Regions from separate parts of the Paenibacillus sp. NRS-1782 genome, predicted to be linked through region 2. Evidence: riboswitches for the same ligand, from Rfam matches in the RefSeq annotation. Region 2 holds a riboswitch; each other region holds the start of a gene.
What was found. Region 2 has a riboswitch for cobalamin ahead of metE (5-methyltetrahydropteroyltriglutamate--homocysteine S-methyltransferase). Riboswitches for the same ligand answer to the same signal wherever they lie in the genome.
Positions count from the first base shown of each region.

Region 1 (3,278 bases), on a different contig from region 2:
GCCAGACATAGCTGGCGTACGGTTAGGCGAGATGCGCGGCTGCATCCCAGTCCGAACAGTGGCTTTCCAGAATCAGCAGTTGCGGGTGCGTTGGGGATTCGCCTCGGGGGCTATAATGTATATCATGGCGTACGCTCTCTCCGTGCATATATGGGAGAGCTGGTGCGACCGATGGAGCCGGAGGATATCCGACATACGATTCGGCTGATGTTTGCCGTGTCCAGTATGTTCGTGGGATTGTGTCTGTTCGTGTCCGCCGGATGTTATGCACTGGGGTGGACGCAGTGATGAAGCGTGACGCACCGAACACCAGCAATAGAGCAGGAAGTGATGTGACCTTGAAGCATGATTTTACAGAACACCCGCCATGGGATGTGGAGCTTGTGCTGGTACGTCACGGCACAACCTTATGGAACAGGGAACGTCGATACCTGGGGCACTCTGATCTGGGCTTGCTGCCAGGAGCAGAGCAGGAATTAGAGCCTTTGCGGGAACAATTACAGACACATTCCTTTGCCCGAATCTATTGTAGTGACTTGATACGTTGTCGTCAGACCTTGCAGATCATTTTGCCAGAATCGGAACTGAAACCAGATAATATGTCTGCTTGGTCTGTCATCATGGAACCACGTCTGAGAGAGCTTCATTTTGGGGAATGGGATGGAAAAACGTATGATATGCTCAAAGATGTGGCATTGTACCGCGCGTGGATTGATGAGCCGCAACGGGTTACGCCGCCGGGTGGAGAGCCCTGGAAAGACTTTGTGAACCGCCTTGGTGAATTTCTAGACTCTTTGTATGAGTGGCGTACAATGATGGAGCTTCAGAAAACAGGTTTGTCTGATGCTCCACCTTCCGTTCTGATTGTTACGCATGGTGGAGTGATTCGTCAGTTGGCTTGTATGCTGGTATCGGGTCATGATTTTTGGAGCCTGAATCCGAAGCCGGGAGGGGCCATTAGGATTCGGTTGAGTTTGGCACAAAAGCCATTTGCATATTTAACCGCCACCTGTTCTACAGCATCACATCCAGATTTGGCTACAGGGCACAAGTTCACCGGATGGCTGGTGGATCAGAACTGACTGCGTATATACTTCTCATGATCACAGACATAGGGCAGGTAAACAGGCGGTTTGGGTTGTAAGCCAGTCTTTTTTAACCTATAATCATCAAGTAAAAGAACGGCTTGACCAACACTACATCAAATATCCAGCAGACGAGGTCGGTGCAGTGGTATGAAACCCTCGGATTCATATCGGTGCGCTGTTAAAAGGGAAGTCGGTGTGAATCCGGCGCGGTCCCGCCACTGTAAATGGAAAAATGCCAGTCCGCTCTGGTTTATGTGCCACAAAGCATATGAAGGAGCAACAGGCTGTCGCATATTTCTGTAAGTCAGGATACCTGCCCGTCCGCCTGTCACCATAGTCCTTCGAGGAAAGGATGACGTGTTCGCAGTGACTGTCCATGCGGAAGAAACTGCCGCCTGCGTACGATCTGCGCTAACGTGACCCCTGTGTCCTTATCTGAGGATGCAGGGGTTTTTTGAAAGGAAAAGAAGGCTGGATTTAGAGATATCGGATGATGTTCAAGTGACGCTTTTAAAAGAATTTATATGGAGGGGTGCAAATCATGGCAGGGAATAAAATAAAGGTCTGGACTACAGGCTTATTGGCTCTGGTCTTGGCGGTTGTGCTGAGTGCATGTGGAGCTAACGGAAAGAACGCTGAAAATAAAGGGGATCAAGCCTCACAGCAACCGGGACAGACGGCAACCGCTCAGGAGCCTCCGGGCAAAACGGTCTACCCGCTGATCATTAAGGATGCGACCGGACAGGAATTTACGTTCAAAAAAGCGCCGGACAAAATCGTTTCTGTCTCCCCGGCTGAAACCGAGGCGCTGTTCGCCATCGGACTGGATAAGGAAATTGTCGGTGTATCGGACTATTCCGATTACCCGGAAGCAGCTACGAAGAAGCCCAAAGTGGGCGGCATTATGAAGCCGAATGAAGAGGCGATCATTGCTGCGAATCCAGAAGTCGTTTTTGCAGGGATATCACTCAGTGAGCAGGCGACAACCAAGCTGCGTGACCTGGGAATTATGATTTTTAAAACCGAGCCGAAAACGGTTGAAGATGTCATGGCTAACATCGAACTATATGGGAAAATTACCGATCATCAGAAAGAAGCAAGAGCGGTAACCGACAAGATGAGAGCCGATGTAACGGAAGTGAAAAACGGTGTTAAAAATATCGGTAAAGGGCAAAAGCTGAGAGTCTACGTCGAATTTTCACCCGGCTGGACGGTCGGCAAGGACGAGTTTATGGACGAGCTGATTTCTTTGGCGGGCGGCGAAAATGTGGCAGCAACGCAAAAGGGCTGGTACCAGATCAGTGAGGAAAATATTATTGCGGCTAATCCAGACGTCATTTTATACAGCAAGAATGTCAAGGACGACAAAACAGGCCAAACACTCGGCGATATCATCAAAGCCCGTAGTGGATGGGATCAAATATCGGCTGTTCGTCTCAACCGGGTGTTTGCCGTGGATGATAATCTGATTAGTCGTCCGGGTCCGCGCGTAACGGAAGGTCTCAAGGCAGTGGCCAAGGGCGTGTATCCTGAAATTTTCAAATGAATCGTAGGCTGATTGGCTTTGGAGGGGCAGGTCTTGCCTTATTGCTGCTGACGCTGCTGCTCTGTCTCGGTATCGGCTCGGCCAAGCTTCCCGTCAGCCAAATTGCGGGTATTCTGGTCAACCATCTGCCGTGGTTAGGTGAGACGGTTACACCGGATTGGAATCCATCTACAGAGCAGATTATTTTGAAGGTCAGACTGCCGCGTGTGTTACTGGGTATGCTGGTAGGCGCAGCGCTTGCGCTGGCGGGAGCCGGATTTCAGGGTGTGCTACGCAATCCGCTGGCTGATCCTTACACGCTGGGGGTATCCTCGGGGGCTTCGGTAGGGGCAGCGGTACTGATTTATTGGGGGCTTCAATTTTCGTTTGTAGGCGTATGGACACTGCCGCTGGTGGCGTTTACGACCGGAATGCTGACGTTGTGGATGGTGCTGACGCTGGCGAGGGAAGGCGGCAAAATTCCGACGCAAAGCCTTATTTTATCGGGCGTGGTGATGCAATCTTTTCTGGGTGCGGTTGTTTCTTTTCTGACAGCCATGTCGAAGGAGACGGTTAATGAAATATTGTACTGGACCATGGGGAGCCTTAGTCTGCGCGGCTGGTCGTATACAGGCATCCTTTTGCCTTATGTGGTCATTGGGCTG
Region 1 covers NZ_JBITPH010000020.1:22,157-25,434, forward strand. The annotation lists gene cbiB (adenosylcobinamide-phosphate synthase CbiB) at 1-288, shown strand, start outside; gene ACIFQM_RS08710 (histidine phosphatase family protein) at 288-1,082, shown strand; cobalamin riboswitch at 1,206-1,423, shown strand; gene ACIFQM_RS08715 (ABC transporter substrate-binding protein) at 1,630-2,634, shown strand; gene ACIFQM_RS08720 (FecCD family ABC transporter permease) at 2,631-3,278, shown strand, end outside.
Region 1: it holds a riboswitch for cobalamin, as region 2 does, so the genes downstream of both, ACIFQM_RS08715 (ABC transporter substrate-binding protein) here and metE (5-methyltetrahydropteroyltriglutamate--homocysteine S-methyltransferase) in region 2, are expected to answer to the same signal.

Region 2 (3,278 bases):
GAGTCATTCCCGGTGTGAATGACCGTGAATACTACACGAATTCTTTTCATATTCCCGTGTACTATACGCTTCCGGCTGCCCGTAAAATCAGCCTCGAAGCCCCATTTCATAATCTGTGCAACGCTGGTGCGATTTCGTACATCGAGCTGGATGGTAATGCGCGGAATAACCCGGAGGCGTTTCTTAAAATTGTACAATACGCGCTCCATCAGAACATTGGGTACTTCTCCATCAATCATCCGGTAGACCGTTGCACGGAATGCGGCTACGAGGGCATTATCGGGACAAGCTGTCCCCAATGCGGTGCTGATGAAGAACATACGCATTTTCAGCGTTTGCGCCGGGTAACCGGATATCTGACAGGTGATTATACCGTTCGCTTCAACGCCGCGAAACAGGCTGAGGTGCGCGACCGGGTGAAGCATCGGTGAATTTATGCGGCTACATTCCTGAATCTCTGAACGAAGGGCATGGCCTGCGTACCGTCGTATTCATTAGCGGTTGCCGCCATGCCTGCCCCGGCTGCTTCAATCCCTCGTCATGGAGCTTCCGCGCAGGTGAACCGTTCACACTGGAGCGACAGCAGGAAGTCATCCGTGACATCGCAGATAATCCACTGCTGGACGGGTTAACCCTTTGCGGCGGAGACCCTTTTTTCTCGGCATCGGAATGCTCGCAGTTTGTGCACGACTTCCGCGCAGCCTGTCCTGACCGAACCGTGTGGGCCTATACCGGCTTTGACTATGAGGAGCTGCTTACGGATCAGGCCCGCCGGGAGCTGGCGCTGCTATGCGATGTGATTGTGGACGGCCCTTTTGTAGAACAGCAAAAGGATCTTACCCTTCCCTTCCGGGGCAGTCGCAATCAACGACTGGTGGATGTGAAGGCCAGCATTCAGGCAGGATCTATAGTTACATTAGCCTAAGGCGATGTTATACTCGCATGAGCTGTTATGCCCTAAGACAAGTCCTTTCCCTACGGGGGAAGGTTTGTCTTTTTTTGCATGTAGTTCATTTTAGGTTTAAACAGAGTTTATATTGCGTATCCTGCAAGTTTCACTTATGATGGTGAACAAGTATACGAGTGCATAATTATTCGTCATACCATAATCACATAGCTTGGAGATAGGTGTCTGTTCTATTCAGTTCAGGCTTAAAAGGGAAGCTGGTGCAAGTCCGGCGCGGTCCCGCCACTGTAAACGGGGAATTTTCAGCTGTTGATACACCCACTGGTCCACAGACCGGGAAGGAGCGCTGAAAGTCATGATCCGTAAGTCAGGAGACCTGCCTATTTCAACAACATCGCAAGTACCTACGGGAGATAGGGAGGTGTTAAGAGCAGTCGCCGAATTTTCATTTTTTAAATAACGGAGGCATTCTTTCCCCTACTCATTTTTAACTCCGGGGAGGAATGTCTTTTTTTGTACGCAAAAATAAACTGGCTACCAGCCTGGGAGGAAAAGTATATGTCATTTACCGAATTGCCTGAGTTGTCCGGCTTGATCAGCAGTAACCTGGGATATCCGCGTATCGGAGGAAACCGGGAATGGAAGAAAGCACTGGAACGCTTCTGGAACGGCAGCATGGATGAAAGCGAATTGCATACCGAGATGAAACGATTGCGGTTGGAGCATCTGAGCAAGCAACGCGACAAGGGAATTGATCGAATTCCTGTCGGAGACTTTTCCTATTACGATCACATGCTGGATACATCCGTGATGTTCGGTCTGGTGCCGGAACGGTTCAACTACCGTCCCGAGGGACCTGTTCCCCTATCCGTCTATTTCGGGATAGCCCGTGGACAAAAAGGTGCCACCGCCAGTGAAATGACCAAATGGCTGAATACCAATTACCACTACATCGTACCGGAATTGGCAAATGCAACTCCGGTGTTCACCGAGAATAAGCCGTTGCAGGCTTATCGTGAAGCGAAACAGGAACTAGGTATTGAAGGTAAACCCGTCATGATCGGTCCTTATTCGTTCGTTGCTCTGTCCAAAGGCTATGACCGTAAGGATTTGGCCGCGATCATACGAAGCTTCATGCCACTGTACGCCCGCGTCCTGTCTGAGCTGGCTGCGGAAGGCGTTCAGTGGGTGCAGGTAGATGAGCCTGTCTTGACCACCTCATTCCCGACAGAGGATTTGGACATTATTCAGGAGGCCTATGAGGCTCTGGCCCAAGCTGCTCCATCCTTAAATATCGTGCTGCAAACCTACTTTGGCAGTCTGGATCATTATGAGCGCCTGTCCACGCTCCCGGTACAGGGAATAGGTCTTGATTTTGTGCATGATGATGGCGAAAACCTGCAACATGTACTACGCCATGGCTTCCCCGCAGGGAAAACGCTGGCCGCTGGTGTTATTGACGGGCGCAATATATGGCGCTCCGATCTGAACACCGTAGCTGCGCTGCTTGGACAACTGGCAGAGCAAACCACCGCTGGTCAGCTCATCGTGCAGCCATCATGCAGTCTGCTGCACGTGCCAGTCCGCCTGGAAGCAGAGCACAAGCTGGACCGAGAGCTGGTGCAAGCGCTGGCCTTTGCCGATGAAAAGCTGGAAGAAATCGCAGCTTTGACCGCTGCGCTTGGCAAACGCGAACCCTCGGCAATTGCCAAGCTTGAGCAGAGTGCAGACGCGGTAGCCCGCTTCAACAGCTCGGCGGCACGAGTACAGACGACTGCCGATATGGAGACTCTGCTGGCGAAAGAGCCACAGTCACGCAGCGTTCCCTTCGCTGAGCGTCGTGTGATCCAGCAGGACAAGCTGAAGCTGCCTCCACTGCCTACGACGACGATTGGCAGCTTCCCGCAAACCGCAGAGGTTCGCAAAGCCCGTCTGCACTATCGCAAAGGGGAATGGTCTGCCGAGCAGTATCGGACGTTCATTCAGCAGCAAATCAAGGAATGGATTGATATTCAGGAGAACATTGGCATTGATGTGCTCGTACACGGGGAATTTGAGCGGACAGACATGGTTGAATTTTTTGGCGAAAAGCTGAAAGGCTTTGCCTTTACACAAAACGGGTGGGTGCAGTCCTACGGCTCCCGGTGTGTTAAACCGCCGATTATATACGGAGACGTGTCGTTCGATCAACCCATGACTGTGGAAGAAACGGCCTTTGCCCAATCGTTGACCTCCAAGCCAGTCAAAGGAATGCTGACAGGTCCGGTAACGATTTTGAACTGGTCCTTCGAGCGTAATGATATTCCTCGCAGTCAGGTTGCTTTACAGTTAGCACTGGCCCTTCGTGCAGAGGTAGAAGCACTGGAACAAG
Region 2 covers NZ_JBITPH010000045.1:168,595-171,872, reverse strand. The annotation lists gene ACIFQM_RS18305 (anaerobic ribonucleoside triphosphate reductase) at 1-431, shown strand, start outside; gene nrdG (anaerobic ribonucleoside-triphosphate reductase activating protein) at 428-925, shown strand; cobalamin riboswitch at 1,110-1,305, shown strand; gene metE (5-methyltetrahydropteroyltriglutamate--homocysteine S-methyltransferase) at 1,466-3,278, shown strand, end outside.

Region 3 (3,278 bases), on a different contig from region 2:
GATACAACGAACACAATAATGACCAGTTGCGCCACACGTTCCAGAATAAAACGAATCATAGGGTATCCAGTCCGTTATTCCGCAATATCGGATTGCGCCGTAATGTAGTAATACTCAATCGGATGCGGTGTAAAGCCCTCTACCCCTTTTTTCACCCCAAATACATTATCAGGGTGAACAATAAACGACTGCGGCAAATCGGTATTAATGATATCCAGCGCTTGCAATGTCACGGCATTACGCTGTGCTGTATCCTTTGCCAGCTTCAAGCTGCCAAGGAGGTTCTCCAGCGGTTTGGAACTATAACGGCTTACATTGGCCTCGCTTTTAGAGGAATAAAACATGTCCATAAAATATTGCGGCTCCCCCGTATGGGCAGTCAGCATACTGTACATGGCAAAATCCCAATCGTTTTTGGTTAGCGCCCCGTCGATATTTTCCACCTTGCGAATCTTCACCTGGATGCCCTCTTTCAGCAGTTGGCTCTGAATCACCTCAGCCATGACCGAAAGCTCTGGACGCTGAGGGAAGGTCAGCAATGTAACCTCGAACGGCTTGCCCTGCTTGGTCCATGTACCTTGGGCATCCTTTTGCCAGCCGTCCTTCGTCAACAACTGCCCTGCCGTTCCGTCCAGCACTTTACGTTCCACCTTGCCGAAGGGGAGAATGCTCGGGAATGGGCTGCTTGCCTCCGTACCATAGCCTCTCATGATCGCACTCACAATGGATGCACGTGGTATCAGGCTGTCCACTACTTTGCGGTTCGCGGCATCCTTGAACACAGGCGACTCCATGTTATACACGATCATATGAGTGCGCAAAGAGGGAGCCGACAGCACTTGCAGCTTATCGTTCTTTTTTAATACCTCCGCGTTATCCACCGGAATATCAGTCGCTACATCTACTTCGCCAGATTGCAGCGCCAACAGGCGTGAATTGCCGTCCGTAATGAACTTCATCGTTGCTTCAGCCAGCCGGGCCTTCTCGCCCCAATATCCGTCATAACGCTCTACGACCAAGGACTGATCCTTGTTGAACGCTTTAATTTTAAAAGCACCTGTCATCGCAGGGTAGCTCTGCTCATCCTTCATAGACGCTACATCCAGCACAATCGTCGATGGATCAGCCAGATTGGACACCAGCGCTGAATTGGGCTGGTTAGTCGTGATTTTCAACGCCAGCGGCCCAGTTACATCAATCGACTTTACGTCTAGCAAATCCTTTGCCAAATGGCTTTTCTCGATGGAGCGCAGCAGGGAAGCTTTCACACTTTCCGCGTCCATACTCTTTCCGTCATGAAAAGTGACCTTATCCTGCAAGCCGAACGTCCAAACTGTGGGACTGTCCTGCTTCCATTCCTTGGCCAGCCAAGCCACTGGCTCCAGCTTTTCATTCAAACGGACAAGTGTCTCACCTGCGCCGGACCGCATGACATCCCAGCTATTGTCTCCGTGCGGGTCAACGCCCGACGGTTTCCACGTATACGCCATCACCAGTTTCTTATCTGCTGTAGCCTGTTGTGTGGATGTGTTCTCGCCCTTGCTGGGGCTATCCGCCGTCTTACTAGTTGTCGAGCATCCCCCCAGAGCCATAACTGCCAGCAGCAGCATCACCCCTGTACATATAAACCATGAACGCTTTTTACGATTGCTTATCATTCTATTGACTCCCCCTCTGTCTTGTCATTCACAAATACCTAGCGCAAAAAAAAGCATCCCCGACCGCTTGATCAGCAGTCAGAAATGCTTTCATTATCAAATGCCTAAGCTCACCCTCTTCACCCTCTAAAAACAAGGGGATCGGATCGGTTTCAGACATTCTGTATGCAGCACGCCTAACCACCTCCCCAGCATCCCGTGGGTCTGACAGTGATGTTAAAACAGGCAGGTCTCCTGACTTCAGGCTTATCTCTCAGGCCTTCCCGGTTCCTCACAGTTCCAGTGGCTGTTCTGAAAGCTACAGCAATTCCCTGCTGATGCCTGTATACAGTGGCGGGTCCGTGTCGGAATCTACCGAACTTCCCTTTTAAGTGAACACGCACAACAGCCATCTACATGATTTCAGCGAAACCCTGTAAGTGGAAAGTCCGGTTCACACCTGTTTTCTTCCTTTATTCCTCTATATTACGAATTAGGACTATCTTATTTTGTTGTTACAGGCTTGTCAACAAATGCTGCGCAATATTTTAAATTTAAACGATACGGCAAGGATCAAGGCTATGACTTTGCGTTGCATGCACGCAATGGACGTGATAAAATTAGGTATAGAGATAACCACCGTGTCCGTATACTAAAAAGAGCCTTCGCCGCTACCAACGGCAAAGACTCTTAGGACTTGAAAGGCTGTGGATCATCACGGCGCGCTAAATGCGTAGCTAAACCCACCGTTAGGCGCCTAACCTAATTACACGGTGGGTTTTCGCTTGTTCCGAAATTTCCGACGTAGCCAGCGATAAAGTTTACGAATACTAAACACCAGGCTTAGTAACGTAACCATCCAACGCAACACATCGTAGCACGACACAAGGTTGACCATCGGCTTCACCCCCTTTCGGGAAGCTGCGCCGTGGTCTGAAAACATCCACCACTATTCAAAATCCATAAGGTAGATTATACCATGACCTCGCCTATCACTCTAGCAAATTCTTCTAATAGAATCTCAAACCCCGATCTTCATACAGGAAGGGGGTTTTATCAATAACTCTATGCCAAAAAGCCGGAAAAATAGGCTTACGTCCTCTCTCCCGCGGTCTTTATCTAATCCTAATCGTTAAACCTTCTGCGGAACCTCTGACACCTTCCCGCCTTTGACCCATTCGCCCTGTTTTTTCGTTAAAACGATATTCAAGACAATCGCCGTAATCGAGCCGGATACGATACCGTTTTGCAGCAGCATTTTGGCAAAGCTCGGCAGTTGGTCAAACATTTGGGGCAGCACGACAGAGCCGAGGCCCACCGCAATGCTACATGCCGCGATCAGCAGATTGCTTTCCTTCTGCAAATCCACCTCTAACAAAATAGACATGCGCAATATTTTAAATTTAAACGATACGGCGAGAATCAAGAAAATGGATTTTCAATGCAAGGCTGTCAATAAATGTAGTTCATATCCGACTAATGGACTCTTGCAGACACAAAATATAGATAAATATATTCATATATTCCATTAAAAGGTTGACATAGTTTGTAAGCTCATTTATGCTATCTATGGATTTACAAATTTTTCAAGGGGGCGCTTTGTATGAAAGTAAAGTTTCTACCACAAGCAATTCTGGCTGC
Region 3 covers NZ_JBITPH010000018.1:176,965-180,242, reverse strand. The annotation lists gene nikB (nickel ABC transporter permease) at 1-59, opposite strand, end outside; gene ACIFQM_RS07965 (ABC transporter substrate-binding protein) at 75-1,658, opposite strand; cobalamin riboswitch at 1,866-2,063, opposite strand; partial or broken gene ACIFQM_RS07960 (purine permease) at 2,770-3,024, opposite strand; gene ACIFQM_RS07955 (hypothetical protein) at 3,241-3,278, shown strand, end outside.
Region 3: it holds a riboswitch for cobalamin, as region 2 does, so the genes downstream of both, ACIFQM_RS07965 (ABC transporter substrate-binding protein) here and metE (5-methyltetrahydropteroyltriglutamate--homocysteine S-methyltransferase) in region 2, are expected to answer to the same signal.